Regions from separate parts of the Arthrobacter sp. JUb115 genome, predicted to be linked through region 2. Evidence: predicted binding sites of a transcription regulator. Region 2 holds the regulator's gene; the other holds the start of a gene.
The links. The regulator Rex, encoded in region 2, represses fermentation and respiration genes when NADH is low (regulators of the CRP and FNR family bind a similar motif). The targets are predictions, from matches to a motif close to CTTGTGAANNNNTTCACAAG.
Positions count from the first base shown of each region.

Region 1: a site for Rex is predicted at 10,416-10,435, ahead of EDF61_RS04740 (glyceraldehyde-3-phosphate dehydrogenase). Genes of this name have one in related genera too.

Region 1 is NZ_SOBS01000002.1:325,040-340,178, forward strand. Features, by position in the region: gene mptB (polyprenol phosphomannose-dependent alpha 1,6 mannosyltransferase MptB) at 1-1,192, opposite strand, end outside; gene mptB (polyprenol phosphomannose-dependent alpha 1,6 mannosyltransferase MptB) at 1,198-2,748, opposite strand; gene orn (oligoribonuclease) at 2,932-3,543, shown strand; tRNA gene EDF61_RS04710 (tRNA-His) at 3,702-3,777, shown strand; gene EDF61_RS04715 (DapH/DapD/GlmU-related protein) at 3,875-4,627, opposite strand; tRNA gene EDF61_RS04720 (tRNA-His) at 4,770-4,845, shown strand; gene EDF61_RS04725 (acyl-CoA dehydrogenase family protein) at 5,676-6,824, shown strand; gene def (peptide deformylase) at 6,849-7,421, shown strand; gene EDF61_RS04735 (winged helix DNA-binding domain-containing protein) at 7,434-8,480, opposite strand; gene EDF61_RS04740 (glyceraldehyde-3-phosphate dehydrogenase) at 8,803-10,260, opposite strand; RNA gene rnpB (RNase P RNA component class A) at 10,480-10,835, opposite strand; gene EDF61_RS04750 (dihydrolipoyl dehydrogenase family protein) at 10,908-12,350, opposite strand; gene EDF61_RS04755 (YaaA family protein) at 12,468-13,247, shown strand; gene EDF61_RS04760 (exo-alpha-sialidase) at 13,457-15,139, shown strand, end outside.
Region 2 is NZ_SOBS01000003.1:146,763-161,901, forward strand. Features, by position in the region: gene EDF61_RS06160 (acetoin utilization protein AcuC) at 55-1,224, shown strand; gene EDF61_RS06165 (ArsR/SmtB family transcription factor) at 1,320-1,763, shown strand; gene gdhA (NADP-specific glutamate dehydrogenase) at 1,954-3,297, shown strand; gene EDF61_RS06175 (helix-turn-helix domain-containing protein) at 3,554-3,778, shown strand; gene EDF61_RS06180 (30S ribosomal protein bS22) at 3,918-4,016, shown strand; gene EDF61_RS06185 (HAD family hydrolase) at 4,119-4,925, opposite strand; gene EDF61_RS06190 (glutaredoxin family protein) at 4,988-5,233, shown strand; gene EDF61_RS06195 (redox-sensing transcriptional repressor Rex) at 5,261-5,935, shown strand; gene EDF61_RS06200 (AI-2E family transporter) at 6,042-6,818, opposite strand; gene EDF61_RS06205 (histidine phosphatase family protein) at 6,992-7,654, shown strand; gene EDF61_RS06210 (TlpA family protein disulfide reductase) at 7,691-8,284, shown strand; gene EDF61_RS06215 (cytochrome c biogenesis CcdA family protein) at 8,293-9,048, shown strand; gene resB (cytochrome c biogenesis protein ResB) at 9,048-10,676, shown strand; gene ccsB (c-type cytochrome biogenesis protein CcsB) at 10,669-11,733, shown strand; gene EDF61_RS06230 (PLD nuclease N-terminal domain-containing protein) at 12,000-12,443, opposite strand; gene EDF61_RS06235 (DUF4229 domain-containing protein) at 12,497-12,787, shown strand; gene EDF61_RS06240 (1,4-dihydroxy-2-naphthoate polyprenyltransferase) at 12,921-13,805, opposite strand; gene EDF61_RS06245 (AMP-binding protein) at 13,881-15,008, opposite strand; gene EDF61_RS06250 (1,4-dihydroxy-2-naphthoyl-CoA synthase) at 15,036-15,139, opposite strand, start outside.

The DNA.
Region 1 (15,139 bases), on a different contig from region 2:
AGAGCGCCCACGCCGCTAGGCGGACCGGGCTGGAGATCTCCTTGGCCAGCGCCAGGCGCGCCACAATGGCCAGCGCGATGACCTGGAAGACGCCCACCACGATGGCATTCACCAAGGAGATATCAGCGCCGAATATGCCAGCCAGGTTGCTCAGCGACCAGCCGATCAGTCCCACGGGAGCGTACGGGAACGCCGCGTCGCCCGCAGTGAACATGGCAAGCAGCCAGCCGAACCAGAGGTTGGTGACCGCACCGATCAAAAGCAGCCAGGTCAGCGAGAGGGCTGCGACCTTGGCCCAGATTTTCCACCTCTCGCGCATCGACGGGCTCCTGCCCAGCAGGATCAAGCCGATAAAAGGCAGCGCCAGCAGCACGATGGGTTTGACCGACACGGCTATGGCCAGAGCCATCGTAGCGGCAATGGGGCGGCGGTCGTAGGCATAGGCGAAGGCGCTGAAGACACCGGCGATCATCAGCGCGTCGTTGTGGACGCCGCCGATCATGGTCAGCAGGAACAGCGGATTGCCCACGATGGCCCAGTTGGCCCAGTTGGCGCTCTGTCCCATTTTCTGCGCCAGCTTCGCAGTGAAGTGATAGCAGCCCCAGACACCGAGCACGGCAATGACGCGCAGCAGGCCCACGCCGATTTCGGGAATGCCGTTGGAGGCGAAGTAGATGATGCGGGCGAGCACGAGGAAGAACGGGCCATAGGGCGAGGGCGATTGCGCCCACAGGCTGTCGGATCCGCCATCGAACCAGCCCGGAAGCGCGGACACGCCCTCGGCATACGGGGATTTGTCGGCGTGCAGCATTCGGCCTTGGGCCAGGTAGGAGTAGACGTCACGGCTGAGGATCGGGAAGCTGAGCATCAGCGGAGCAGACCACATGGCCAGCACGCGGGCCAGTTCCCGTCCGGTGATCTCACCGGCAGCCTGGACCCATGGCCGGGCCAGGATCCAGGTTCGGGTCAACCAGACGATTCCCAGGGCCATCAGCACGATGCAGCTGATGACACCTGGCACTTCGGTTCGGAATTCTATGAAGAAGCCGCTGCGTGCCAGCGGGGACAGCTGGGTGCGCGGGAACCAGCCGATCCCCCAGGAGGCGACGGTGATCATGGCCGAGGCGGTGAACCCCTGCCAAGATAGTGACCGCAGGCTTGAGTGCTGCGGTGCCAGCTTCGGCTGCTCCACTGCCACTAGGCTTTCTTGCTCTTCTTCAGCCAGTTGGTCGAGCTGAGCAGATCAGCGCAGATGTTCTTGGTCTTCGGATCGAAGAAGACAAGGTACAAGGCGCAGGCGATGGAGATGCCCCAGGAAATCAATTGGACGCGTGGAACCAGGGAATCCTGCAGGAACTGCCAGACGAAGATCTGGTCAGCGGCCTGGTAGGCCAGGAAGAAGATGGTGGTCAGGTGCAGCCAGAGCATCTGCCAGTCATCGCGCAGGCCGGTAGCGGCGAAGAACGGCAACAGCCACAGGAGGTACCACGGCTGGATCACCGGAGAGAGCACGACAATCGCCGCGAAGGCGATAGCCATGCGCTGCACCAGGTGCGAGTGCTTTCCGCGGAAGATCAAGACAAAGGCGATGGCTACGCCGACCAGGCGGCCGAAGAGCTTTGCCGCGGGCAGGATCCACTCGGTGGACAGCCCGAAGGCGGAGACCAGCCCGCTCAGCGCGATGACCGCGATCCCTACCGGGGAGAAAATGGAGTATCCGGTGCCGGTGAAGAGCATGACCTTCAGCCAACCGAACCAGTAGCCGTTGAGCCACCCAACCACGGTCATCAGGGCCAGGAAGATCGTACCGGTGTAGAACCAGTAGAGGATGCGGCGCGGCCAGGCGGCGTTTGGCCCTGCCCAGAGCAGGCCGATAAACGGCAGGAGCACCAGGGTGATCGGCTTGACTCCCACCGAGGCCGCCAGCACCACGATGGCCCAGAAGCCGTAGCGCTTGCATGCCAGGTAGACGGCCCAGACCGACAGGCCGGTCATCAGTGCATCGTTGTGCGCACTGGCCACGAAGTTCACCAGGAACAGCGGGTTCGCCACGGTCATCCAGGCGGCTTTGGCCCCGGAAACACCGTGCAGTTCGGCAAGCTTGGGCACGTAGCGCAGGCAGAGCAGCACGCCGATGAATGCAATGGCCCGGAAGGCCAGGACCGCCGCGTCGGTCGAAGGGCCGGTCAGCTTGACCACGAGGAATTCGATGCTCAGGTAGAGCGGGCCGTAGGGGGTGCCGTCCTGCGCCCACATGGTGTCGGCACCGAGCTGGAACCAGTTATTCAGCGAGGATATTCCGTCAACATAAGGATCCTGCCCGGCATCCACCAGCCGGCCTTGGCCGATGTAGGCGAAGACGTCCCGGCTCATGATCGGCAGGGTGACGAACATCGGGATGCTCCACAGCCACACCGCACGGCGGACCACCTTCAGCGAACCCTCGCCCCAGCCCTTGAGCTTCTGGCCCAGTCGCCACCAGGAACGGAAGAGGACCCAGCAGCCCAGGGCCAGCAGGATCACGCAGGCGATCACGCCAGCCGGTTCGGTGCGCAGCATGATGAAGAACGGGTCGCGGTTCAGCGGGGATACGCTGGCCAGCCACCCCGTACCGAAGGATCCGAAAAGGATCAGGGAGGAACCGATGACGCCGCTGAGAAGGGTCCGATTCACTCCAGCGTAGGGCGGGGAGCTCACTGCTGCTGGCTTGCTGGCTGACACACTGACACCTCGGGCTGTAACGGACATGAGTTCGAGAGTAATTAAGCCAGCGTCGCATGTGCCGCGCCCTTGCGAGCAGGCAATTCAACAGCCGGAAATCTCAGATGATTTTAGCATCGAGCACGCGTCCAGGCCGGTTGAAACACTGCCCTTGCGCCCCGTAACGGGGTGCGCTCCCCCACAGCCCTGCTTGAAGTGTAGATTGGTTACGTGGCTAGTAACTCAGAAAAAATTGTATGGATCGATTGCGAAATGACCGGCTTGGATCTGGTTAACGACGCATTGATCGAAGTAGCAGTGCTCATTACCGACTCCGATCTGGAGATCGTCGACGAGGGCATCCAGGTAGTCATCAAGCCCGAGCCGGCAGCTCTGGCGCAGATGGATGATTTCGTTCGCAATATGCATGTGGTTAGCGGCCTGCTGCCCGAGCTGGAGAACGGCATTTCCATGGAGGAAGCCCAGCGCCTGGTGGTCGACTACATCAAGAAGCACGTTCCGGAGCCGAACAAGGCGTTGCTGGGCGGCAACTCGGTGGGCACCGACAAGAACTTCTTGGCACGCGATATGCCTGAGGTCATCGAACACCTGCACTACCGCATTATCGACGTGTCGACCTTGAAGGAGTTGAGCCGCCGCTGGTTCCCGAAGGCGCACTACGGCGCTCCAGCCAAGACCGGCAACCATCGCGCACTGGGCGACATCCAGGATTCGATCAACGAGCTTCGCTACTACCGCGACGCCATCATGGTTCCGGCGCCGGGACCAACCTCCGATGAGGCCAGGAAGATCGCCGCAGGGATCACCCAAAGCGCCGGCTAGCCGCTAAACGAAGGCCCCGGCGCATTGGTGATGCACTGCACAGTGCCCCAGGGGCCTTCCGATTGGCATCAAGCGCGGAATTGTGTGTATAGTATTTCTCGTTGCCAAATACGGAATTGGTTCGCAAAAGCGTTCTGACTAGTAACGAAGCAAACATGGTGGGTATAGCTCAGTCGGTAGAGCGTCTGGTTGTGGTCCAGAAGGTCGCGGGTTCAAACCCCGTTACTCACCCCAGAGACAAAGACTCGATCCCGAACGAAAGTTCTGGATCGAGTCTTTTGCTTAACCCGCACGCCTGGCAACGCCGCCGCTCAGCTGACGAGCCGCAGAATTAGACCGTGCGCACCACCCTGGCTGGCGAGCCAACCACAACAGCGCCGGCAGGTACGTCTTTCGTTACGACCGCGGCGGCAGCGACAACTGCGTTCTCGCCGATCGTGACACCGGAAAGTATGGTCGCGTTCGCGCCAATCCAGACGTTGCGCCCAATGATCACTGGAGCCGGAATCATATCCGCCCGCCGAGCAGGTTCAAGATCGTGATTAAGTGTTGCCACAACGACGTTGTGCCCAATCAAGCACTCATCCCCGATACTGATGCCGCCTTGGTCCTGGAATTTGCAGCCAGCATTGATGAAGACGTTTTTCCCCAGTTCGATATTGCGGCCAAACTCCGAGTTGAACGGCGGGAATAGCACCACCGAGTCGTCAACGTTCGTTCCGGTCAGCTGCCGCAGCAAATCCCGCACTTGCCCTGGGCTGCGGTAGCCGTCGTTCAGCTCCGCGCAAATGCGCAGCGCGTCCTGGCTTGTGCTATGCATGAGCGCATGCAGCGGCGAACCGGCGGTAATTCTCTGGCCAGCATTCAAGGCTTCCAGAAGATCGTCGATGCCCAAGAATTCCCCCATCATCAATTCTTCACGGTGGCTCGAACTATATCGGCTTCCACCCTCGATGCCTAGCGTCGTCGGGCCCTGCACCTGCAGCAAAGCATTTCCCTCAGGTACTGCCGGCGAAGGCGTGATCACGGCACGGGGATTCATCTCATGTGGCAGTTCAGCGGCGAGCAACAGCCCCACGGCCATGAATAATGAGCATCCCGTCACAATCCCGGAGATGGCGCTGCGCGAATTGGTATTTCCGGCCTGGATACGTGTATAGTATTTCTCGTTGCCCGGTACGAAATCATGAGCACTGCAGCTTCTGACTAGTAACGAAGTAGACATGGTGGGTATAGCTCAGTCGGTAGAGCGTCTGGTTGTGGTCCAGAAGGTCGCGGGTTCAAACCCCGTTACTCACCCCAGATCGAAAGACTTGGTTCGGAATGGAAATTCCGAACCAGGTCTTTTCTTGTTTCCGACGCCTTGAAGCGCAATCGGCAAGGCGTCGGACCCCGGATGACTTCAGACCGAACACCTGGAATCCAGAGGCATACACCGCCAGTCCCCGCCAGCGAATCCGACACGGCGTTCAGCATCGCGTCGCTAGCCGCCAACCGCTATCACCGCCGGCCATGGCCACCGCATGGAACCACCAGATGCCCAGGCACCTGCCGAAGCTGAAAAGATCGCTTCCAAGGCACAGGTCGAGCGCCTCGACGCGATCGCACGCAATCCTGCCAGCAGTCTCGAAACAAACGGATTCCACCAAGCGGCAACCGGATCGATTTCGCGTAGAGTGATCCGGAACCATCGGGACAGTCCAGGGTTGCACTATCGGCACTGCCCACCCCTGCACAACGGGCCACTCGTCTTCCCCAGGACCCGATCCGATTTATCGTTGGTTCCGGTGAAGCCAACGCCCTGACGCGCGGATCCCGGCTGCAGACTCGTCGCCGACGAGACCGACTGAACAGGCACTTCGAACCTACCGGCGAGCGCAGTGCTGCCCTGATGCGGTGTTAAGTCATATTTCGGCGGCTTGGAACACGGATTCGAAACTATGTTCGAATGCGTTGTGTTTTGGGGTCTATCCCCGTGTTTCTCGAGACTTTTTGCGTTATCTAGTGACTTGAATCGTTGTTTGCCCTGGCGAATAGGCACGCATTGGCCTGAGCGACCATAATGGATGATGTACTTCGGCAAGCCAGTGAGCTTTATGCCTTCGTTCCATCCACCGAAAGGTACTCCCCCTGTGAAACGCGCGCTCTTTGAAGAGGACCACGAGCAGTTCCGTGAACTGGCTACGGAATTCAATGCCCGGGAGATTTCCGGTAAATACGCTCAGTGGGAAAAGGATCATCAGATCCCCCGCGAGGTGTGGCAGTCTGCCGGTGAAAACGGCCTGCTGGGTCTTGCCGTGCCTGAGCAGTTCGGTGGCATGGGCATCGATGATTACCGCTTCCGTGTAGTGCTTGATGAGCAGCTCGTGCGTTCGGGGCATCTGTCCGTAGCATTGGCCTTCCACCTGCACGACGACCTGGTGCTGCCGTACCTGCTCTCCTACGGCTCTGCCGAGCTCAAGGACAAGTGGCTTCCACGCATGGTCGATGGCTCCACCATTACCTCTTGTGCGTTTACCGAGCCTGGCGCTGGGTCTGACCTGCGTGCGGTGCGCACCAAGGCGGTCCGCGATGGCGATGACTGGCTGATTAGCGGCCAGAAGACTTTCATTGGCAATGCTGCGTTTGGCGATGCCGCTTTGGTGCTTGCGCGCACCGATGGCGAGAGCGGACGTGCGGGCGAGCAGTCATTCTCGCTGTTCATGGTCGAGCGTTCCGAGGGGTACACCAACGGCAGCCCCTTCGACAAGATCGGGCTGCGGGCTTCTGATACCGCTGAGCTGTTCTTCGACGATGTCCGCGTCTCGGCTGCGGATCTCGTTGGCGAAGCTGGACAGGGCCTGTCCTATGTCAAGGCGCAGCTTCCCCAGGCCCGTCTGGCTATTGCCGTGGCTGCCTCGGCGATCTGCACCGCGTCCTTCGAGCAGGCGCTGGAGCATGCGAAGAACCGCTCGACCTTTGGCCAGGCGCTGACCGAGTACCAGAACACCCGTTTCGAGCTGGCTAACCTGAAGACTGAGGCGCATGTCACCCAGAGCTTCGTGGACCGGGCCGTCCTGGCATTCAACGACGGCGAGCTGGATCCTTCCGAGGCTGCCGAGGTCAAGCTTTGGGCTAGTGAGAGCGCTAAAAAGCTTTCCGATCAGGCTTTGCAGCTGCATGGCGGCTATGGCTACATCATGGAGTACCCGATTGCCCAGTCCTTCACCGCCTCCCGCTTGCTGACCATCTTCGGTGGCACAAGCGAGATCATGCGTGAAACTATTGGACGAGCACTCTAAGCACTTTTGAAAGGAACCGATCACGTGCCTATTCGGCAGATCACTGTTTACGGAGAACCTGTACTTCACAAGCGTGCGGTGGAGGTCACCGAGTTTGATGGCGCCTTGCGCGAGCTCGTTGCCGATATGCACCTCACCATGGATGAAGCGCATGGCGTGGGCCTGGCGGCTCCGCAGATCGGTTTGGGCCTGCGCATGTTCACCTACGTCTTCGCTGACCAGGACGATGCTCCCGAGCGGGGCGTAGTGATCAACCCCAAGCTCACGCTTTCAAAGGTGTCGCAGGCTCCTGCGGATGCTGATGACGACTCCGAGGGCTGCTTGTCCGTGCCCGGGTTGAACTACCCGCTGCAGCGTGCCGACTATGCGAAGGTGGAGGGTTTCGACGAGTTCGGCAATCCGATCTCTTTCGAAGCGCACGGCTGGTTCGCGCGCATCATGCAGCACGAGTACGACCACCTTGATGGCTACCTCTACGTGGACAAGTTGCAGCCACGCTGGGAGAAGAAGTGGAAGAAGGCCAAGAAGGCTCTGGGTTGGGGCGTGCCTGGCAACACCTGGTTGCCGGGTACCGATGAGGATCCATTCGGCCACTAGGCCTCCCGCCGCCTACCGGGCAGTCTTGAAGTCCAGATACCGCTGATGCAGCGCCGCACCGATTTTGCCGGTGGGCGCTGTTTCTGCGTTCCAGAGCTTCGAAGCCCTGCCTTGTTCTAGCCAGAAGGGCAGGAACATGCCGTTCTTGCCGGGCAGGATCTGCGCAGCCATCTGCTCGTCGGCTACCAGCGTGCGATTCGCGTAGCCCAGGTAGTACTCGTCAAAGGGACCGAGCAGGCGCAGTGGCAGCCCGGCGGGCTCCATCGCTTCAAGCTCCCGGTGGGCGCGGCTGCCGGCGATGACCCAGTAGCACTCCCCGCGCTCATCGCTTCCTGCGCTGGACAGCAAGCCGCCGAGTGCTTCCGCGGCGGTTCTCATGGTGGTCAGCGTCTGTCCCGTGTACCAGGCTGCGTCGCGAAGGGTAGCTGGCCCATGCGAGTGCAGGTACCGGCGCAAGAGTTGCGCCAACGGATCTCCTGGTTCCCGGTGACGTGCAATCCATTCATCCACGAGCACGAAGTCCTGCGCGATGAGTTTCGCGTCTTGTGGAATGGGCCCCTGGCAGATCAACCCGTCCAGGACGAGGACCTGCAGGATAACCAGTCCTCGCTGCTGGCCGGTCTCCATTCCATTCTGGTTCAGTGCCTTGAAGAGCGCGGAGCGGCTGGCTTGCCCGTGCTCCTGCAGATGCGCGCTGATGATGCCAGCTGCCTGGTCAATGTCCTGGGTGCCGATCTGCAGTCCCCGCATCCGTGTGGCCGATGAGCGCAAGGTGCGTTCACGCGTTGCGCGAGTCATCCAGCGCGCATCTTCGGCCAAGCAGATATGCAGCGTGCCCCGCATGGTCCATGACCGCACGAGCCGTCCTTCGCTGAAGAGCGCATCGACTTGCTGTCGGGATTCTTGCGCTGCGGAGCGCTGAGCCAGCGCGTAGCGTCCTGCAGCGAAGTCCTGGGACTGGAACGCGAGCATTCGTTCTGCGGCCTGCAGTACGGATTCTGCCGGCTCCAGTAGCAGCTGGCTCGCCATGCGCGCCGCCAGCGTCCGGGTACTGTCCACTAACCAACCTCGATCCAATGCTTGATGGCCTAAAGCCTAGCAGTGCGGAGGTACAGAGATGCCCGCGAAGCGGCGCACCTGCAGCCGCCGTTGACGCAGGGACGGCGCAGGCTCAAGCGGACCTCCACGCCCGGATGCGCGCAAAGGTCGAGACCTGCCTGGACTTTGCTGGAGAGGTGCTGGCCAGGTACTGGTTCTCGTTGGCCCCCTGGACCCGGAAGGTCCTTTGGAGGGCTTCGTGCCACCCGGATGGAATAGCAAAAGGGACCATCCCAGCGCGCAATGCGTTGGGATGGTCCCTTCAGCTGCAAGCAGCGAGGTCCTAGGCGGTGACGGCTTCAGCCTTCACTGCAGGCACTGCAGCCGGGTGGGTGCCGGCCATCGATTCGATGACGCGCACAACCTGGCAGGAGTAGCCGAACTCGTTGTCGTACCAAACGTAGACGACAGCGTTCTTGCCGGACACGATGGTGGCCAGGCCGTCAACGATGCCGGCGCGGCGCGAGCCGACGAAGTCGGTGGAGACAACCTCAGGCGAATCGATGTAGTCGATCTGCTTGTGCAGGCTGGAGGTCAGCGAGGTTTCACGCAGGTAGGCATTGAGCTCTTCCTTGGTGGTCCCGTTCTCCAGGTTCAAGTTCAAGATCGCCATGGAGACATCCGGGGTCGGTACACGGATCGCGTTGCCGGTCAGCTTGCCTTCGAACTCCGGCAGGGCCTTGGCCACTGCCTTGGCGGCACCGGTTTCGGTGATCACCATGTTCAGCGCTGCCGAACGGCCGCGGCGCTCGCCCTTGTGGAAGTTGTCGATCAGGTTCTGGTCGTTGGTGAACGAGTGAACGGTCTCGACGTGCCCGTGGGTGACACCGAACTTGTCGTTCAGGGCCTTGAGCACTGGGGTGATGGCATTGGTGGTGCACGAGGCAGCGGTGACGATCTTGTCTTCTGCGGTGATCCACGAATCGTTGATGCCGTGGACGATGTTCTTCAGATCGCCCTTGCCCGGTGCGGTCAGCAGCACGCGGGAAACGCCCTTGGCGGCCAGGTGCTGGGACAGTCCGGCCTCATCGCGCCAGCGGCCGGTGTTGTCCACCACGATGGCGTTGTCGATGCCGTGTTCGGTGTAGTCGACGGTGGTCGGGTCATTCGAGTAGATGACCTTGATCAGGGTGCCGTTGGCGAGGATCGTGCTGTTTTCCTCGTCGACCGTGATCGAGCCTTCGAAGCGGCCGTGCACCGAGTCGCGGCGCAGCAGCGAAGCGCGCTTGACGATGTCGTCATCCGAGCCCTTGCGGACCACGATGGCGCGCAGGCGCAGGCCGTAGCCGCCACGCTCGATCAGGATGCGGGCCAGCAGGCGTCCGATGCGGCCGAAGCCGTAGAGGACAACGTCCTGGGGTTCAGCGTCGGTTGCGCCGGCCTGGCCAACCTTCTCGCCCAATTCATCAGCCAGGAAAGCGTTCAAATCAGCGGAACCGGATTCCTTGAACTTCTTGTTCACGCGGCCGAGGTCAACTGCTACCGAACCGACGTTCAGGGCCTCGATGGCATCCAGGATGGCCTTGGTGTCGTTCAGGTCGAGCTCTTCGCCATCGATGCGGCGCACTACGCGGTGGGCCTTGATGATGTCGATGGCGGACTGGTTGATCAGCTTGCGGCCGTAGACGGAGGTCACCACATTGTTCTTGCGGTACAGACGTCCGATCAGTGGGATCATGGCCTCGGCGAGCTCTTCGCGCCCGCTCCATTCTTGCTGGGCAACGACAGACTGCTGGGTCACAGAAAATCCTTCCAATTCAGCCGACTCGCAGATCCATAAAGTCGGTTGGCACCGTGGGAAGCACCATTGCTTTTGCGGTGGCACGAGGTAACAGGATCATCCTCGTAAGTACATGATCCATTCTAGACCGTGCGCAGAAAAACTGAGGATCGGGGACTGTGAATCATCTCACCAGCGCACTAAAGGCTGATGCCGGCGCAATCGCAGGGAGGAAGAGTGTGAATGGGATGGCCGATACGCCGGGTTTTGTCGCGCCGAAGCGGGACGGTCATCTATCTACGACTGCCGTTGCCGGCAGCCTCTAGCGGTCCACCCGACTGCATGGGGCGAACAGCCCTCATAACGCAGTCTGTCTGACCTTGCTCCGAGTGGGGTTTACCTAGCCACCCCAATCGCTTGGGGTGCTGGTGGTCTCTTACACCACCGTTTCACCCTTACCAGGAAAACCTGGCGGTCTATTTTCTGTGGCACTAGCCTGCGGGTTACCCCGAGTGGGCGTTACCCACCACCCTGTTCTGCGGAGCCCGGACGTTCCTCGGGGCAATTGCTTGCCACGCGACCGTCTGGCCATCCCATTCACTACCAGTCTAATGCGTTGGGCGCGGCCTGCAGACCACTTCCGAACGCTGATTCGGTCACAGCCAGGTTCACCCGAACCGCAGCGCCTCAAGCAACCGCAACCAGATTTCGCTGATCGTCGGATAGGCGGGGACCGCATGCCACAGCCGGTCCAGGCTGACCTCGCCGACGATCGCAATGGTGGCCGCATGCAGCAGTTCCGCGGCATCCTGGCCAGCGAAAGTGGCGCCGACGATCACCGAACGCGCCTGGTCTATCACCAGCTTGGCCCGCCCGGAATACCCGTCGGCGTGCAGGCTCGCCCCGGCCACCGCACCCAGATCGTGCTCGATAACCGAAATCTGCAGACCGGCGTCGCGGGCCTGGCGTTCGGTGAGTCCGACCGCGGCGATCTGCGGATCGCTGAAGACCACGCGCGGCACCGCATGGTGGTCCGCCGTGGCCGCATGCCTGCCCCAGGGCGCATCGAGAACCCCGGTTCCATTGATCCTCGCGGCAATGGCCTCGCCCGCGGCCCGGGCCTGGTACTTGCCCTGGTGGGTCAGCGGGCTGCGCCCGCTGGCATCTCCCACGGCGTAGAGCCAGTCGGTGCCCGCCACGAGCATCGTGTCATCGACCTGCAACCGCCGGGACGGGTCCACCCCGAGTGCTTCGAGTCCCAGGTTCCCGATGTCCGGCCGCCGCCCGGTGGAGACGAGCACTTCCTCGGCTTCCACGAGGGATCCTCCGGGCAGCTGGAGGCCGGCTATCCCGTGCTCATCGCGGTGGACCTGCAACGGAGTGGTGTCCTGGTGCACCACTACCCCGGCCTCGGCCAGCGACTGGGCCACCAGCTCGCCGGCGAACGGCTCTTCGCGGCCCAGCAGCGACCCGCGGGCAAGGATGGTGACCTTGGAATCGAGGGAGGCGAAGGCGAATGCCAGCTCCACCCCGGCAACTCCGCCACCGATGATGGCCAGCCTTGGCGGGATCGCCTTGGCCGCAGTGGCCTCCCGGGTGCCCCACGGCCTGGCTTCAGCCAATCCCTCGATCCCAGGCAGAACTGGAGTGGATCCGGTGGCCAGGACTACGGCCCGGGCCGAGTACTCGCGATCCGCCACCTGCACCAGGCCGCGCCCGGAAAGCCGCGCCCGGCCGCGGATCAACTCGATGCCCGCCGAGCGCAGCCACCGTTCCTGCCCGGCATCATCCCAGTTGCTGGTGAAGGCGTCCCTCCGCGCGAGCACCGCCTCGGGATCCAGCGCACCAGTCACCGCTTCGCGGGCCCCAGGAACCCGGCGTGCCGCGCGCAGCGCATCGCCGCTGCGCAACAGGGCCTTGGAAGGCATGCATGCCCAATACGAGCATTCCCCGCCCACCAGCTCGGATTCGACGATGGCCGCCTTCAGGCCCTGCCGGGTGGCATAGTCGGCGGCGTTCTCCCCGGCCGGCCCGGCGCCGATCACGATCACATCGAAGTCGCAGTGCTGCCCGGAGGCAGTTTGGCTAGCTCTTGAGTTCTGCTGGGGCATGCTCTGTCCTTGCTCTGCGTGAAGCGCTGCTGGGTAGTGGGTTCAGCCTAGCCAGATCTGCTCTGCGGGTACATGCCCTGGGCAGAAGATCAGATGGACTCCGATAAGCTGGAACGCGTGCTTATTCTGTTGCCGCCTTCCGAAGGCAAGACCGCCCACGCCGAAGGTTCTCCGTTCGAAATCGAGGACCTGTCTTTTCCGGAGCTTTCCGGGGAACGCCGCCTGGTGCTTGACGCCCTTGCTGAAGTCTCAGCACGCGAAGATGCCATGGACCTGCTGGGAGTCGGAGCCTCGCTGGCCAAGGAAGTAGCGCGGAATATCAATCTGCACACCGAGCCCGCAGCCAAGGCGCACGATATCTACTCGGGCGTGCTCTTCGAGGCCCTGGACTACGCAAGCCTGGATGAAGCAGCGCAGCGGCGCGCCGATGAATCCATCATCGTGGTCTCCGCCCTGTGGGGTGCCGTGCGTTTCGGCGATCGCATTCCGCCCTACCGCTTATCCATGTCGGTCAAGCTCGAGCCGCTGGGCAAGCTGGCCACCTGGTGGAAGAAACGCCTGGCTCCGGTGCTGGATGCGGTGGCCGGCGACCAGCTGATCGTTGACGCGCGATCGAGCACCTATGCGGCCGCCTACAAGCCGGCCAATGGCAACACCGTTGCGGTCAACGTCTTCCAGATGCGCAATGGGATCCCGAAGGTGGTCTCGCACTTTGCCAAGCACACCCGCGGAGAGGTCGCCGGTTTCCTGGTCCAGCAACCGGTCGCACCGGAACACCCTGGAGAATTGCTCGAACTGGTCCAGACCAAGTGGGAAGCGTCCCTCGTCCAAGACAAGAAGGGCTTGGCGCTGAACATCCTGCTGCCGGAAGACCACCAGTTCACCACCGCCAAATAGCCCAATCAGGATTTGCAGTCCACTACCCCTCCGGCGTTGCCACGCGAAGAATCCTGACTGCAACCGCCGGCCTCGCAGCACCCGGGCTTCGTTATTCCATGCAGACCCCTTCCAAATGTGATGCAGTTCACTTAGGCTTCACGTATGACATCCTACGTCATACGTCCTTCCTGATTACAGGATCCCACTCACCTGCGAGGAACTCGCCCATGCGAATTCGCTCTAGGCTTCATCATGGAAAAACCCTGGCGGCTGCCATCGCCATCTCCCTAGCCATCCCGGTCATCAGCGCCCACGGGGCGCTGGCGGCAAGCACGTTGGACGAAGCTGATCCCGGTGCACCTCCCGGAAACTTCTCCGAGATCAATCTGGGTTCCGACCGCACTGCCCAGAACTTCTTCTACCGCATTCCGGCGATGGCCCATCTGGGCAATGGTGTTATCATCGCTGCCTGGGATGCCCGCCCCGGCAGCGCCGCCGACGCTCCGAATCCAAACAGCATCGTGCAACGCAAGAGCACCGACAACGGTGCCACATGGGGCGCGATGACCACCATCGCCGCCGGCTTCCCCGGCTCCGCTGACGAAGGAAAATACGGCTATTCCGACCCAAGCTACGTGGTGGATGAAGAGGTGGGGAAGGTATTCGCCTTCTTCGTCTATTCAAAGGATCAAGGTTTCCATGGCAGCACCTGGGGTCACGATGACGGGAACCGCCAGGTCATCAGCGCCGCGGTGGTCGAGTCCACTGATGACGGTGCTACCTGGAGCAAGCCACGGTTGATCACCGATGTGGTCAAGCCCGGCGACCACGCAGTACCCGGAGCGGTCCGCTCCACCTTTGCCACCTCTGGCCAAGGAATCCAGCTCACTCGCGGTGAATACGCCGGCCGCTTGGTACAGCAATATGCCGGTGATGTCATGCAAGCCGATGGATCGCGGGCTATCCAAGCCTATTCGGTGTACTCGGATGACCACGGGGCTACCTGGCAGCGTGGCGAATTCACCGGGAAAGCCATGGACGAGAACAAGGTCGTTGAGCTTTCTGATGGCCGCTTGCTGCTCAACTCCCGCGATAACAGCGGCGGCGGCTACCGCAAGGTCGCAATTTCGTCCGATGGCGGCCACAGCTATTCATCGGTCACTCAGGACAGGAACCTGCCTGACCCCACCAATAATGCCCACATCACGCAGATGTTCCCCGATGCCGAAATCAACAGCAGCCAGGCCAAGAAGCTGCTATACACCGGAGCCAACTCGCAGGCCTCCCGCTCCAACGTCTCGGCGAGGATCTCCTGCGATGACGGCAAGACCTGGCCGGGGCTTCGCACGATCCGCCGAGGGTTGTCTGCCTATTCGGTGGCAGGTGCGCTCGATGGGGGCAAGTTCGGTGTGTTCTACGAGGCCGGCTATACCGACAGCATGCAATTCGCATCCTTTGATGAAGAGTGGCTGAATTACGTTTGCGCCCCAATGCAAGCCAGCACATTCAAAGCCGATGCTGGAACGACCGTGGATGTGCCGGTCACCATCACCAACCAGGAAGCCCAAACCATTTCGGGAACCATAGACGTCGGTGCATCGAACCTGTTCAATGCGGCAGCTACCCAGGTCACCGATCTTGCACCGGGCCAGAGCACCACCGTTAACGTGCCCATAACCATTGCGGCGACAGCGCTCGGCGCCCAATCATTGCAGCTGCAGTTCACGAGTGCGTCCGGAAGCACTTCGCAGGCCACCATCGCAGCTCAGGTGGCCGGCCAAGAAGTCACCGGCATCGAGGTAGTCGGCCAGCGCGGCGATGCGAGCCGCGACCTGGCAGCAGATCCCTACGCGGTGGGTGAAAAGGTGCCATACAGTTTCCGCGTGAGCAACATCGGCAATATCAATCAA
Region 2 (15,139 bases):
ACTATCGGGTAGCCTGAAATCGTGTTAGATCCGCAGCATGCCCCACGGCCCACCATGGTGATGTGGGATGAAGAGTATCTGAAGTACAAATTCAGCGACTGGCATCCCATGCACCCTTCGCGGCTAGAACTGACCTATCGGCTCAGCGATGAGCTGGATATCTTCGATGCGCCGAACGTCACGATACAGGCTCCGGATATTGCCGACGATGCGGTCATCGGCTCCGTCCATGACCAGAGCTATATCGATCAGGTGCGGCGGGTGAGCAAGGATCCAACACTCGTTGCCGAAGAATTCGGCTTGGGCACCGAAGACGACCCGGTATTCGCCGGGATGCATGAAGCCGCCGGGCGCATTGTTGGCGGTTCGGTAGCAGCGGCCCAAGCCATCATGGACCATGACGTGGTCCGTGCAGTGAACTTCGCCGGAGGCATGCACCACGCCGCGAAAAGCAAGGCCAGCGGTTTCTGCATCTACAATGACGCTGCTGCCGCGATCCATCGCATGCTGGAACAGGGTGCCCAACGCGTGGTCTACATCGATGTGGACGCGCATCACGGGGATGGCACCGAGTCGATCTTCTGGGATGACGAACGCGTGCTGACCATTTCCATCCATGAATCCGGGCTGTCACTGTTCCCCGGTACGGGATTCGCCAATGAAATTGGCGGCAAGAACGCCGAAGGCAGCGCAGTAAATGTTGCTCTGCCGGCAATGACCGGGGACTCCGGGTGGATGCGTGCCTTCCATGCGATCGTTCCGCAGCTGGTACGCGCCTTCAAGCCCGAAATCATCGTCTCCCAGCACGGTTGCGATGCGCACCGTGATGATGACATGACCAACTTGAAGCTGTCTGTTGATGCGCAACGCCAGGCGGCCCTGGACATATCCCAGTTGGCAGATGAGCTGTGCGAAGGCCGGTGGCTGGCTACCGGAGGCGGGGGATACAACGTCACCGCCGTCGTGCCGCGTACCTGGACCCATCTGACGGCGATTGTTGCCGGCAAGCCGGTGCCGTTGCGTACCTATGTTCCCGAGACCTTCCGCCGCTACGTTCTGGAAAGGTACGGCCGTGCCATGCCTTACCTCATGGGCGATGACGCCCAGCTGTGGTGGCGCAATTGGGAAGTCGGCTATGATCCGGCCGATCCGGTAGACCGAACCATCATTGCTACACGCAAGGAGATATTCCCGCTTTTCGGGCTCGATCCATGGTTCGACTAGCCTCGCATGGCTGCGGCCAACGGAGACAGAGGCGAGACCTCACAGCATTTTAGGCATGGAAATCGATTGCCAACCGTTCATATGCCGTTAGGGTTATGTGTGTGGCAATTGATGAAGTGTTTTCGGCGTTGGCTGAACCAACCCGACGAAAGATAATAGAAGCGCTCAAGAACGAGCCGAAAGCAGTGGGCACTCTGGTCACTGAACTGGAGATCTCGCAGCCGACTGTTTCCAAGCACTTGAAGGTGCTGCGCGAAGCTGAACTCGTGAGCATGGCCGCTGCCGGGCAGCGGCGCATCTACAGCATTGATACCTCAGCGCTGGAAGATCTCGTGCGCTGGTGCGCCGATTTGGTACCTGCCCAACCGGAGGGCCAGGAGCTGGCAACCACGCAGGCCGAAGCCGAGGGGCAGCTGGCAGCGGTATCGAATCCAACGGCTCAGCAGATCGGGCGGCGCGTTGGCCAAGGCCTGGAACAAGTTACTGGACGTGCGCAAGAGTTTTTCGAGAAACTTCCGCGGTTCGGGCGTCGGCGCTAGCTCTTGTCCAGTCTTCGGCGCTGCAACCGTGCAATATGGTCAATCTTTTAAGTTACGCGCGCAATCCTGTTTTATAACATGAAAATTTTGTTCAGAATGCCCAGCATGGCATTCTCGTGTGCGGGGCAGTGACGCCGGCAATGAGGCCCCTTGTGCGCCTGTGCCTGCCCCAAGTGATGAGGAGAAAAACTTGGATAAGCACTTAGCGACGATTCGCGACGAAGTCTTCCGCCGCAATCCCGGCGAAGCAGAATTCCACCAGGCCGTCACGGAAGTATTCGACAGCCTTGAAGCTGTATCGGTCAAGCATCCTGAATACGCCGAAGCCGCAATCCTGCAGCGTTTGTGCGAACCTGAACGCCAGATCATCTTCCGAGTGCCATGGGTTGACGACGAAGGCCGCGTGCAGATCAACCGCGGCTTCCGCGTTGAATTCAACTCGGCTCTGGGCCCATACAAGGGCGGTCTGCGTTTCCACCCATCGGTTTACCTTGGCATCGTCAAGTTCCTGGGCTTCGAACAGATCTTCAAGAACTCCCTGACCGGCATGCCCATCGGCGGCGGCAAGGGCGGCTCGGACTTCGACCCGCGCGGCAAGTCCGATGGCGAAGTCATGCGCTTCTGCCAGTCCTTCATGACTGAGCTCTACCGCCACATTGGCGAATACACCGACGTGCCAGCCGGCGATATCGGCGTTGGCGGCCGCGAAATCGGTTACCTCTTCGGCCAGTACAAGCGCATCACCAACCGCTACGAGTCCGGTGTGCTGACGGGCAAGGGCTTGAGCTGGGGCGGTTCCCTGGTTCGCCCGGAAGCCACCGGCTACGGCGCAGTGATCTTCACTGAAGAAATGCTCAAGACCCGCGGCCAGACTTTCGATGGCCAGCGCGTGGTCGTTTCCGGTTCGGGCAACGTGGCAATCCACGCCATCGAGAAGGCGCAGGCACTGGGAGCGAAGGTCGTTACGGCTTCCGACTCGGCCGGCTTCATCGTTGACGAGGGCGGCATCGACCTGGATCTGCTGCGTCAGATCAAGGAAGTTGAGCGCGGCCGCATCTCCGAGTATGCCGAACGCCGTGGCACCAAGAAGGTGAAGTACGTTGCCGGTGGCAGCGTCTGGGACGTTGCAGGCACCGTGGCGCTGCCCTGCGCAACCCAGAACGAATTGGGCGCTGAGGCCGCAAAGAAGATGGTTGCTGCTGGCACCATCGCAGTGGCCGAAGGCGCCAACATGCCTACTACCGCTGAAGCGACCTCGATCTTCCAGGATGCAGGGGTGCTCTTCGGCCCGGGCAAGGCAGCCAACGCTGGTGGTGTTGCTACCTCCGCTCTGGAGATGCAGCAGAACGCCAGCCGCGATGCATGGAGCTTCGAGCACACCGAGCGTCGCCTGACTGAGATCATGGTCGGCATCCACACCAGCTGTGCTGCTACTGCAGACGAGTACGGCATGCCGGGGAACTACGTCGCCGGCGCCAACATCGCGGGCTTCGTGAAGGTCGCAGACGCAATGCTCGCACAGGGCGTCATCTAATAATCTGCAGCGCTGCAATCCGCGTGAATTCATTGGGGACCCGGTGAAATCACGCGGATTGTCTCGTTCAGGCATCAAAAAATGTGATTCAGATGGTCACGTGTGTGTTTCGTGATGCAAAAGTTACAAAAGTGCGATTAGACTAGTACAAAGCGAACGTGAACCTGAACCGCCGATGTTGATCCAAAGTCGTGTAAGTTCATCTTCGCTAAATTAACGCGACGAATAAGAGATCAGCGTCAGGAGAATATCCCGCATGACGGATAAACAGAATTTTGCCGGAGCCCGTTTCATGACTGTGGCCGAAGTGGCCGACATGATGCGCGTTTCCAAAATGACCGTTTATCGGCTGATCCACGCCGGTGATTTGCCTGCTGTTCAGTTCGGTCGCTCCTATCGCGTTCCGGAAAACGCCGTGGAATCATATCTGAATGCCGCGGCCATTGATCCGCAGCACGGTACCGGTTCTTACGGTCGATAGTCCGCGCGATGGTCAGAGCATGACCGAAAAGCGGGTAATCTGTTAAGGAACGTTTAACGTCCGGTCAACCTTGTCCTTGGGCTCGCGCGCAAGCAGGCATTTGGGGTTGACGCATTTATTTAGTTTGTGAGGAACCACTATGGGCTCTGTTATCAAGAAGCGCCGCAAGCGTATGTCGAAGAAGAAGCACCGCAAATTGCTTCGTAAGACCCGCCACCAGCGTCGTAATAAGAAGTAAATCTACTTCTGAGCATTTGCCGCTTGGCAATCATCGCCACCGCTTCACAGTGAAACTGTTGAACGGTGGCGATTGCTTTATCCAAAGCCGCCCAGCGCCGGCCTAAGAGCCGGAACGGCGCAGAATGGACCGTCGCGCCGCCCAGAGCGCACCAAGCACTCCAGCGGCCTTCAGGCCTAGTTTGGCAGCTCGCTGGCCGGTGCGGAAATCGTAGACCTGCCAGCCGCGGCGCTTGGCGTAGGCGCGAAGCCGCGCATCGGGATTGATGCATACGGGGTGTCCCACAGCTTCAAGCAAGGGAACATCATTGTAGGAATCCGAGTATGCCCATGATTTCGACAGCGAGATGCCGCGAGCCTTCGCCAGGGTGCGCACCGCTTGCGCTTTTTCCGCAGCGTGCAGGATCGGGCTGGCCAGCGCTCCGGTGTAGAAACCGTCTTCGCTGGCCACTACAGTGCCCAATGCACCGGTAAGTTCGAGACGTTGCGAGATGACATTCGCCACTTCCAGGGGAGTGGCAGTGACTAGCCAGACTTCACGGCCCACCGTCCGATGCTGGCGAGCAATGGCTACCGTACCGGTCCATAGCTTGGGTTCGATGTATTCGTCATAGATCTCGTTGCCGATCTTCTCGATCTCGGACACCGGGATCCCTCGGACCATCATCAACGCACGGTCGCGAATCTGGTGAATGTCCCCTAGGTGCTCACCGCGCGCGGCGAAGCGCAACTGCTTGAGCGCGAACCAGAGGATTTCGCGGAATTGGAAGAAGCGGCGCTCATGCAGTTTCCGGGCCAGCAGATACAGCGATGCACCGCGCACAAGGGTGTTATCTACATCGAAGAAAGCGGCGACCGTGTCCGGAGCCAGGGCGGAATTCGGGCTGGGGTGATGATCGATGGAAGACATTTGATCCAGTTTATTTCATTGCCAAGTTTAAGGGCGGTTACGGCTCGTGAGATTATAGGCAGGTGAGTACTTTGAATCAGATCCAGCTGTTGGTTCGAGAAGGCTGCCACCTGTGCCAGGCCGCACGCGCAACCGTGGCCGAGGTGACTGGCCGGTTGAATATGGAGTTTTCCGAACTGGATATTGACCAGCACCCTGAATTGCTGGCCAAGCACCACGAGGAAGTGCCGGTTCTGCTGATCAACGGAGAAGTCCGCGACTTCTGGCACATCGACGCACAGCGTCTGGAACGACTACTGAGCAGCTAGCCGCTGCCGAATAAATGAAAATGCGTTGTGCTCTTCAAGAGCACCGAAAAGTGCGGGAGAACGAAGATGTCAGAGCTTGAAGCCCGGGTCCTGCCTGAGGCCACGCTGGCTCGACTGACCCAGTACTTGCGCGCGCTGAACGCCTTGGAAGCCCAGGGCCTGGAACGCACCAGTTCCGGGGTGCTGGCCAAGGAAGCTGGAGTGAACCCCTCCATCCTGCGCAAAGACCTTTCCTGGTTGGGTTCCTACGGAACCCGCGGGGTGGGCTACGTGGTCCGCGAACTGGCAGAACATATCAGCCGCACCCTCGGCCTGAACCAGGACTGGCGTGTGGCCATCCTCGGCGCCGGTAACCTGGGGCGCGCGCTCAGCGGATATGCAGGCTTCAGGACTCGTGGCTTCAACGTCAAGGCGATCCTGGATATCGACCCCGCACTGGTCGGCAGCCCGGTCGGCGAGCTGCACGTGGAAGCGATCGCGGACTTGGCCGCAGTGGTTGAACGCGAAGAAATCAACATCGCTGTTCTGGCAATTCCGGGCGATGCTGCGCAGGACCTGGTCTACGAACTGGCCGCGCTTTCGGTCCGCTCGGTGCTCTCGTTCGCACCGATGCCGCTTCGCGTACCCGCGGGCATGAACCTGCGGCGCGTTGATCTTTCCACTGAATTGCAGATCCTGGCATACCTCGCCGTTCAAGGCTGAAGCCGCGCAGACGAGAAAAGGCGTAGCCGCGTCATCCCTTGGGTGGATGGAGCGGCTACGCCTTTATTGTCCCTGCAGGGCCTCGCGAAGAGGCTCGGCCATGCGTTTAGCGGAAGCCGGCCAGGCGAGCCTGGCGGCGCTGCGCAATGTATTGCGAAGAAGGGCGCAACCAGGCGAAGACCACGCCTGCAATGCCCAACAAGATGCCCACAACGTAGACAGCGTTGATAATTCCGGCTTGAGTGTCAGCGAACATGCTGATCATTGGAACGATAGTCACCAGATTCAGCAGTGAAAGCGCACCGAGGATCGTGGCGATAATTCGCATGGCGCCCACGCCGCGGCCAACGAAGAAGCCCACCAGGAAATACAGGGCCAAGGTGATGATCATGGAGATAATCACGAAGGTCGACATCATGGAATTAACCTGGGCCATGAAGGCCTCAGGGCTTGCCATCATCTGTTCAACCAGTGGATCCTGCTCCATGCCCGGGGTGCTCTGCATCTGGTTCTGGAACTCTTCTTGCACCAGCGACCACTGCTGGCCAATCATGTTGGCCATCATGTTGGAGTTGGTCATCAGCCAGCTGGCGAGGGCACTGAAGATGCCCGCGAGCATGATCAAGCCAAAGGCGATAGCCAAGGTCCGTGGCCGCTCGGTCGGCGGCTGCACGCCGGCGTAACCTCCCTGCTGGGCATACTGGTCGTAGCCCGGTGCCTGCGGTTGCCCGTAAGGATTCGGATTCTGGCCGTACGGGTTCTGGCCGTACGGCGAGGGCTGCTGGCCGTAGGGGTTTTCGCCGTACGGGTTCTGCGATGAACCCTGGCCGGAAGGGCCCGGGTTGTAGGGCTGGCCCGGCTGGTTAGGATCGTTGTCGCTCATGATGCGTCCTTCTGGTCGAACTGTCTTATTGACTAAGCGTAGTGGCAGTCGATTGTGAGCAACCCCTCCGAAAGGATGGTTTTTCCATATGGGATTCCAATGCGTGTCCTGTGAATAGTTGACGGTGGCCACAATATGGCTAATTTGCACCGAATATTTGAGACACTGGAGGCATGCCTTTATCGACCGTCCATTTGTTGCGCCACGGGGAAGTTTTCAACCCTGACCGTATGCTCTACGGCAGGATCCCCGGCTTCGGGCTCTCGGAACTCGGATTCCAGATGGCCGATGGGGCAGGAGAATATTTTGCCAAGCGCCAAGCAGAAGGCGGCAACGTGGTGCGTCTGGTGGCCTCACCGCTCCTGCGAGCCCAGCAGACAGCCGCGCCGACCTCCAATGCTCTGGATCTGCAGGTCCACACCGACGAGCGGGTTATCGAAGCCGGCAACAAGCTGCAAGGGCTGTCCAAGGTTGCGGAGCACCTGCGTCAGCCGAAGTACTGGCCGCTGCTGGTCAACCCGCTGAAGCCTTCATGGGGCGAACCATATGCCCAGCAGGTTGCTCGCATGCGCCTGGCCATGGATGAGCACCGCAAGGCCGCCCTCGCCGAGCACGGCGAAGGAGCGGAAGTCATTATCGTCAGCCACCAGCTGCCGATCTGGGTTACGCGCCGCGCCGCCGAGAAGAAGCCGCTGTGGCACGATCCGCGCCAGCGCGAGTGCACCCTGGCTTCCATCACCAGCTTTGATTTTGAGGGAGACGAATTGGTCTCCGTGCGTTACACCGAACCGTGCCCCGAGCTGCTTGCCGGCGCGGCGAATATCCCTGGAGCCTAAAGCAAAATGACAGATCCTGTGCCTAATCCTCGCCACTTGAGCCGCCGCACCATGTTGCGTTCGCTCATGGTTGCCGCCGCCGTGGTGCCCTTGGCTGCCTGCAGCGGCAAGGAAGATGCGCTGACCGCGCAAGCAAACAGCGGCGACGGCAAGAACTACATCGCTGGCGACGGCGCCGTGGAAGAGTACGAAGTTTCCAAGCGCAGCGAACCGGTTGCCCTCAAGGCCACCACCTACCATGGCACCGATATCGACTTCACGCAGTGGCAGGGCAAGCCCGTAGTCATGAACTTCTGGTATGCCGCCTGCGCTCCGTGCCGCATCGAGGCACCGGATCTGAAGGAAATCGCTGAAGGCTTCGGCGAGAAAGTCGAATTCATTGGCGTCAACGTACGCGATGAAGCCGAAGCGGCGAAGGCCTTCGAGCGCACTTTCGAGATTCCCTATGAGTCGGTACAGGATACCTCCGGGGACATCCAGCTGGCGATGACCAAGTACGTCCCGTTGCAAGCGGTTCCATCCACCTTGGTGCTGGACCGCCAGGGCCGTGTCCGTGCCCGCGTGATCGGTGCCGTAGAGCCTGGCACCCTGAAGTCATTGATCGACTCCGCTCTGACCGAAGAGTTGTGAGCTGATCAGTGACCACTAATCCCTTTGCCGACATCGTCCTGGACGGGTCGTTGCTGCTGGCTGCCCCAGTAGCACTGCTGGCCGGGCTGGTCTCCTTCCTTTCGCCTTGCGTCCTGCCGCTGGTGCCGGGCTACCTCGGTTACGTCACCGGGTTGACTGGTGCGGATCTGAAGGAGCACCGGCGCGGCCGCGTGGTCTCCGGCGTACTGCTCTTTGTCCTGGGATTCTCCGTGGTCTTCATCGCAGCGGGCGTGCTTTTCAGCCAGGCCTCCGCGTGGCTCAGGTTCAACGGCTCCTGGGTCACCCAGGCATTGGGCCTGGTCGTGGTCTTCATGGGCATCGTGTTCATGGGCGGCTTCTCCTGGATGCAGCGTGACCGCAAGATCCACAGGAAACCGCCCGCAGGCCTGTGGGGTGCCCCGGTTCTGGGGCTGACCTTCGGCCTGGGGTGGGCACCGTGCATCGGCCCCACCTTGAGTGCGGTACTGATCATGTCCACCGGTGTGGACGCGAACGTAGGGCGTGGAACGCTCCTGACTGTGTTCTATTGCCTCGGATTGGGTTTGCCCTTCATCCTGATTGCAATGGGGTTGCAGCGCGGCATGCAGGCGCTGGCGTTCTTCCGCAAGCACCAGGTTTTCATCATGCGTTTGGGCGGGGTACTACTCATTGCCTTGGGACTGGTCATGGTGACCGGTCTGTGGGGAACATGGGTAGCAGAACTGCAAAACTGGTTTGCCAATGAAGTGAGGTTGCCAATTTAATGGCGAAACAACAACGGAATTCCAAGGGAACTGGCGACGCGCCTGCTCTGGGATTCATGGGTTCCATGCGTTGGATCTGGACCCAGCTGACATCGATGCCAACAGCCTTGTTCTTGCTGTTGCTGCTCGCCGTCGCTGCGGTACCGGGATCGATCTTCCCGCAACGCGACGCCAACCCCGAATCTGTAGCCCAGTACCTGGAACAGCACACCACCGCTGGTCCATGGCTGGATCGCTTCCAGATGTTCGAAGTGTATTCATCGGTGTGGTTCTCCGCGATCTACATCTTGCTGTTCGTCTCGCTGATTGGCTGCATCATCCCGCGTGTGAAGAAGCACGCCAAAGCCTTGCGCACCCCGCCGCCGAGGACCCCGGTGCGCCTGGAACGACTTCCCCAGTACAGCTCGCATGAAATTCTGGAAGGCGAGACGGATACGCCCGATGACCAGCAGGTCATCGAGGATTCGTTCAGGATCCTGAAGAAGCGCGGCTACCGTGTCGAGCGCCGCGAGGATGCCACCGGGGCCTCGGTTGCCGCAGAGCGCGGGTATACCCGCGAAATCGGCAACCTGCTCTTCCACATCTCGCTGATGGGCGTACTGGCTTCGGCCGCGATCGGCGGAGCCCTGGGCTACACCGGGCAGCGCGTGGTTGTCGAGGGGGAGACCTTCGTGAATTCGCTGGTGGCCTACGACTCCTTCACCCCGGGCACCGGCTTCAATGCCGATAATTTGCCGCCCTTTGCTGTGACGCTGGACAAATTCGACATCATCTTCGACCGCGAATCCGAATCGCATTTCGGACAGCCGCTGGACTTCACCGCCCACGTCAAGGTGCGCGAATCGCCCGATGCCGAGCCAGTGAAGCAGGAGCTGAAGGTCAACCATCCGCTGCGGATCAGCGGCGGTGACGTGTACCTGGTCGGCAATGGCTACGCCCCGGTGATCACCGTCAAGGATGGCAACGGCAATGTCTCCTATTCCGGCCCGGCGGTTTCCATTCCGCAGGATTCGGTCTACACCTCGATGTTCGTGCTGAAGGTTCCGGACGCCGAGCCATCGCAGCTGGGCTTCCAGGGCTTCTTGCTGCCAACCGCACTGGTGGATGAGAACGGCTTCGGCATCTCGGGCGATCCCAACGCCATCAACCCCCAGCTGCACCTGAACTCGTACTTCGGGGATCTGGGCCTTGACGACGGCAACCCGCAAAACGTGTTCGTGCTGGACACGGAGAAGATGGAACCGCTGAACAGCCGTGATTTGGATGCCGGCGGCATCATCCTCGAAGCGGGGCAGACCTACGAGCTGCCCGACGGCAAGGGCTCGATTACCTTTGACGACCTCAAGCGCTTCGTTGCATTGGACATCAATCATGACCCGGGCAAGCTGCCAATCGGCATTTTCTCAGGTCTGGCGCTGATCGGCCTTGCGGTCTCGCTGTTCACCCCGCGTCGCCGCGTCTGGGTGAAGCTGAAACAAGAAAACGGCAAGCGTAGTATCGAGTACGCACTGCTGGCACGTGGCGAGGATCCGCGTCTGGAACGCGAAGCTGCAGAACTACAGAAGATCTTTGACAAGGCTTGGCCATTGGCAAGCCAGGAGCAGAACCAAGGAGCAGTAAATGGATAACGCTGGGGCATTAGCGCCAATCAATGAAACGCTGGGTGAATACAGCCAGTTGTTCATGCTGCTGGCCGCCATGGTCTACGGAGTGGTCTTCATCATTTTCGCCTTGGACCTGGCAAAGACCAACAAGTCCATCAGCGAAATGGATTCCGAAGCGCTCAAGCGCGACGAGGAACTGCTGGTTAGCGCCGGCGGCGCCGTGGGCACCAAGCCCCGTTCGCGCCGGGGTGCCGCTGTGCGTGCCGACAACGTCGGCGAGCATATCGTGACCGACAAGATGGAGTACACGCAGTTGTCGGCCAAGCGCCCCACGGCTCGCATTGCCGTGGTGCTGATGTGGCTGGCCGCTGCCCTGCACGGCGGTGCCGTGGTTTCCCGTGCGATAGCCGCGCACCGAGTGCCCTGGGGCAACATGTACGAGTTCCTGTCCACCGGTGCATTCCTGGTGGCTCTGGTCTTCTTGCTGGTGCTGATCTTCAAGGACCTGCGCTTCATGGGATCCTTCATCTCCGGCCTGGTCACCTTGATGCTGTGCGGTGCCACCATCGGCTTCCCGACACCGGTTGGCCACCTCGTTCCTGCCCTGCAGTCGCCATGGATCGTCATTCACGTCTCCATCGCCGTCCTGGCATCGGCACTGTTCGCCATCAGCTTCGCCATGAATGTGCTGCAGCTGGTACAGCATGCTCGCATGAACCGGCTGGCCGCTGGACAGGACGACAAGCTGCCCTTCATGCGCGTGGTGCCAGGTGCCGGCGCATTGGAGAACTTCGCCTACCGCATCAACACCATCGGCTTCGTGATGTGGACCTTCACTGTCATCGCTGGTGCGATCTGGGCTGAGGCCGCTTGGAGCCGCTACTGGGGCTGGGATCCAAAGGAAGTCTGGTCCTTCGTGATCTGGGTTGTCTACGCAGGCTACCTGCACGCCCGTGCCACCGGTGGCTGGACGGGCCCACGCTCGGCCTGGTTGTCGATCATCGGTTTCCTGTGCGTGGTCTTCAACTTCACCATCGTGAATATCTTCTTCGACGGTCTGCACTCCTACGCCGGAGTCTAGTTCCTAAGAATCCAGCACTGCGAGCGGTTTCCCTTTAGCGGGGAGGCCGCTCGCAGTACTTTAAGCGTTCGTTGCGGGCCCTGGTACTCAAGTGCGGGGCACTGACCGGCGCCTGCCCCCCGTCCGCCCCTCCAGCGCCCGTAGAGGAAGCCCCGCGTCCCTGGCCGCCTGCAAGAATGCCCGAAGTTCTCGCGAGGCATGAAAAAGCCCAGCGGCGCTGGCACGCGTGCTGGGCTGGTTGCCGGGATCCCGGCAGTACTAGGGGGTTATTCGGTTTCAGACGAAGAGCTGTCGGTGCCTTCTGGCTTGTTCTTGCGTTCTGCACCTGGCTTCGGTTCCTTGGCCTCAGGCTTGGCTGGTTTCTCGCCATCGGCCTTCTGCACGTCTTCACGTTTAGTGAGGTCTTGCTCACGCGCTTTCGAGTCGGCTTCACGCTGTTGCTGGCGGCGCCAGACCTCCAGCTGGCGCAGGAAATCCTCATCGTCGTCCGGAGCCATGGACTTCTGCGCAGGGGTGCCATTTGACGCAACAGGGCGACCTAGGAGGAACCACAAACCGGCTCCGATTAGCGGAAGGAGGATGACGACCGCAATCCACGCAGGCTTAGGCAATGAACGAATGCTGCGGCGCTCTGCACGAGCGCATTCGATCAGGGTATAAATCGTCAAAGCAACCGAAACCACTGCGGCGAAAATCAATAAGCGGACCATGCTTCCATTCTAGTGATAATCCTGTTCACAGGTTCACCGGTAGAATTGAGACTATGCAGTTTGTGAAATATACCGTTATCCGCCTAGGCATATTCCTAGCCGTTTTCTTGGGCCTCTGGTTAGGTATGAAGTGGCCAATCTTCGTTTCCGGAATCATTGGCCTGGTCGTGGCCTTCGCGGTGGCCTACCTTTTCTTCAATAAACTTCGGCTAAAGGCGAACGAAGATATCCGCAACGCTTTCAGCAAGACCTCGGCAAACAAGACCAGGATGCAGCTAGCTGATGAAGCCGTTGAGGATGAATTCGACGAATCACAGCGCAAGCAGACCCCTGGCGCCGAGTAAATTTCCCCACGCAGGTTCACCTCGAACTGCATAGCCAGCCATTCACGCATGGCCGGCAGAACAATTAACGAGATGGGCTGGCCGGATCAATTGATCCGGCCAGCCCATCTCGTTTTTCCTTCTGCAGCGGTGGCTAGGCCAAAACCTCGATGGCGATAGCCAAGGAGAAGAGCACCGCATATACGACATTGACCATGCCGGTCTGCTTGAGCACCAGCACCAGCTTTGGCAGCTGCTGCTCGCGAAGCATCAGCAGCGATGGAGCCACTGCAGGAACGAAGGTGAGCAGGATCAGCCACATCCACGGGAAGGCGCTGGTGGCCAGCAAGGGGAGCAGGATGGCTACCGTCAGCATCAGCACGTAGCTCAAGCGGGCATTGTGTTCGCCAAGGCGCACAGCCAAGGTAATCTTTCCCACCTCTTTATCGGTAGGAATGTCTCGCACGTTATTGGCCATCAGCAGGGCGCAGCCAATCAGGCCGGTGCCGATGGCACCCCACAGCGAAGCCATGGTCAGCTGGTTGATCTGGGTGAAGGTGGTACCCAAGGTGGCGACCAAGCCGAAGAAGATGAAAACGTAAATATCGCCCAAGCCACGGTAGCCGTAGGGGTTCTTGCCGCCGGTGTAGCCCCAAGCGGCGAAGATCGCGGCGACGCCTACCAGCAGCAGCGGCCACGAGGAAGAAATGATGACCAGGACCAGACCGAAGATGGCGGCTAGCCCGAAGCAGCCGAAAGCGGCATTGCGCACGTTCTTCGGCTCGGTGAGCTTGGAACCGGTCAGGCGCAGCGGGCCGACGCGTTCGTCATCGGTGCCTCGGATGCCGTCCGAGTAGTCGTTGGAGTAGTTCACTCCGACCTGGAGCAGCAGGCCCACCAGCAGAGCCAAGACGAAACGGAACCAATGAACGGTTCCAGTTTCGCCCAGCGCGGCTGCGGTACCGATGACAACCGGGGCAATGACGATAGGCAAGGTGCGCAAACGCGCCCCAGAAACCCACTGGGAAAGTGTGGCCACTTTCTGTCCTTTCAGGGCAAGCGGAAACTCGTACCCTCTAGTTTCCCGCGATTAGGCGTGCAAGGCGAATCGAGACTAGTCGCGAACGCCTAGTTCTTCGATGACCAGTTGTCGATTGAACTTGCCATTAGGCAGCTGCGGCAAGCCAAGAGGGTAGTGGCGCACGTGCTTGGGCACCGCTTCCTTGCCCAAGGTCCGGCGCACCGCTTCGAAGGCATCGGCGGTATTGGTCGGGCCCGCATAGGCCAGGCCAACGCTGTGGCCCCATTGCGGATCGGGCACCGGGACCACGATTGCCTGCGTGAAGAATTCTTCCAGCAGCCCTTCAATCTTCGATGCCGAAAGCTTGATGCCCCCGGTATTGATCACATCATCGATGCGTCCAATGATCTTCAAGCGCTGTTTTTCAACGGTGCCCAGGTCATCGGTGACGTACCAGCGGACACCATCGCGTTCAATGAAGTGCTCGGCGGTGGCTTCGGGGGAGTTGGCGTATCCGTCGGCGAGCATGGGGCCGGCGACCCAGATGCGCCCCTCATGCGCTGCCAGCTGCACGCCGGGAAGGGCCGTGCCGTTGTAGACCAGGCCGCCGGAAGTTTCCGAGGACCCATAGGTCTGGAAAATCTTCAGCCCATGGTGTCGGGCGCTAACCAGCAGGTCCTTGCTGGCTCGCGCGCCGCCCAAGAGGATGGCGTCGAAACGCTTCAGCGCCTGCAAGGTTTCCGGCGCCGGGTTATCCAGCAGCCGGGCAAGCTGGGTTGGAACCAGCGAGGTGATCCGGCGGGAGTCGATCATTTGATTGGCGGCTTCGGTGAATGCCGTGGCCGAGAAGCTGCCCTCGGTGTCCATCACCACGGGCTTGGTGCCGGCGAACAATGAACGCGTCAGCACGCTCAGTCCCGCGACATAGTGCACCGGCAAGGCCAGCAGCCACTGGCCTTCGAAGCCGAGGAACTCGGCCGTGGCCTGCGCACTGGATGCCAACGCCGAAACGCTGAGCACCGTGCGCTTGGCCCGGCCGGTGGAACCGGAAGTCCGCACCACTGCCATGGGCTGCTCGAAACCTGGCAGGTCCTGTGGTGCCAAGTACTCGATGCGCCAGCCGTTGGGGTTGCTCTCATCGAGCAATACCTCAACGGCCGGCCCCCCGTCATTGGCCGCCGTGGCCAAGGCTGCGAGCAGTTCAGAGAGTTGTCTGTCCATATCCGGTCCTCGTTCCGTCGCGGAAGATTAGAAGTAGTAAGGGTAGTTGGACCAATCCGGGTCGCGCTTGCCCAGGAACGCGTCGCGTCCTTCTACTGCCTCATCAGTCATGTACGCCATGCGGGTGGCTT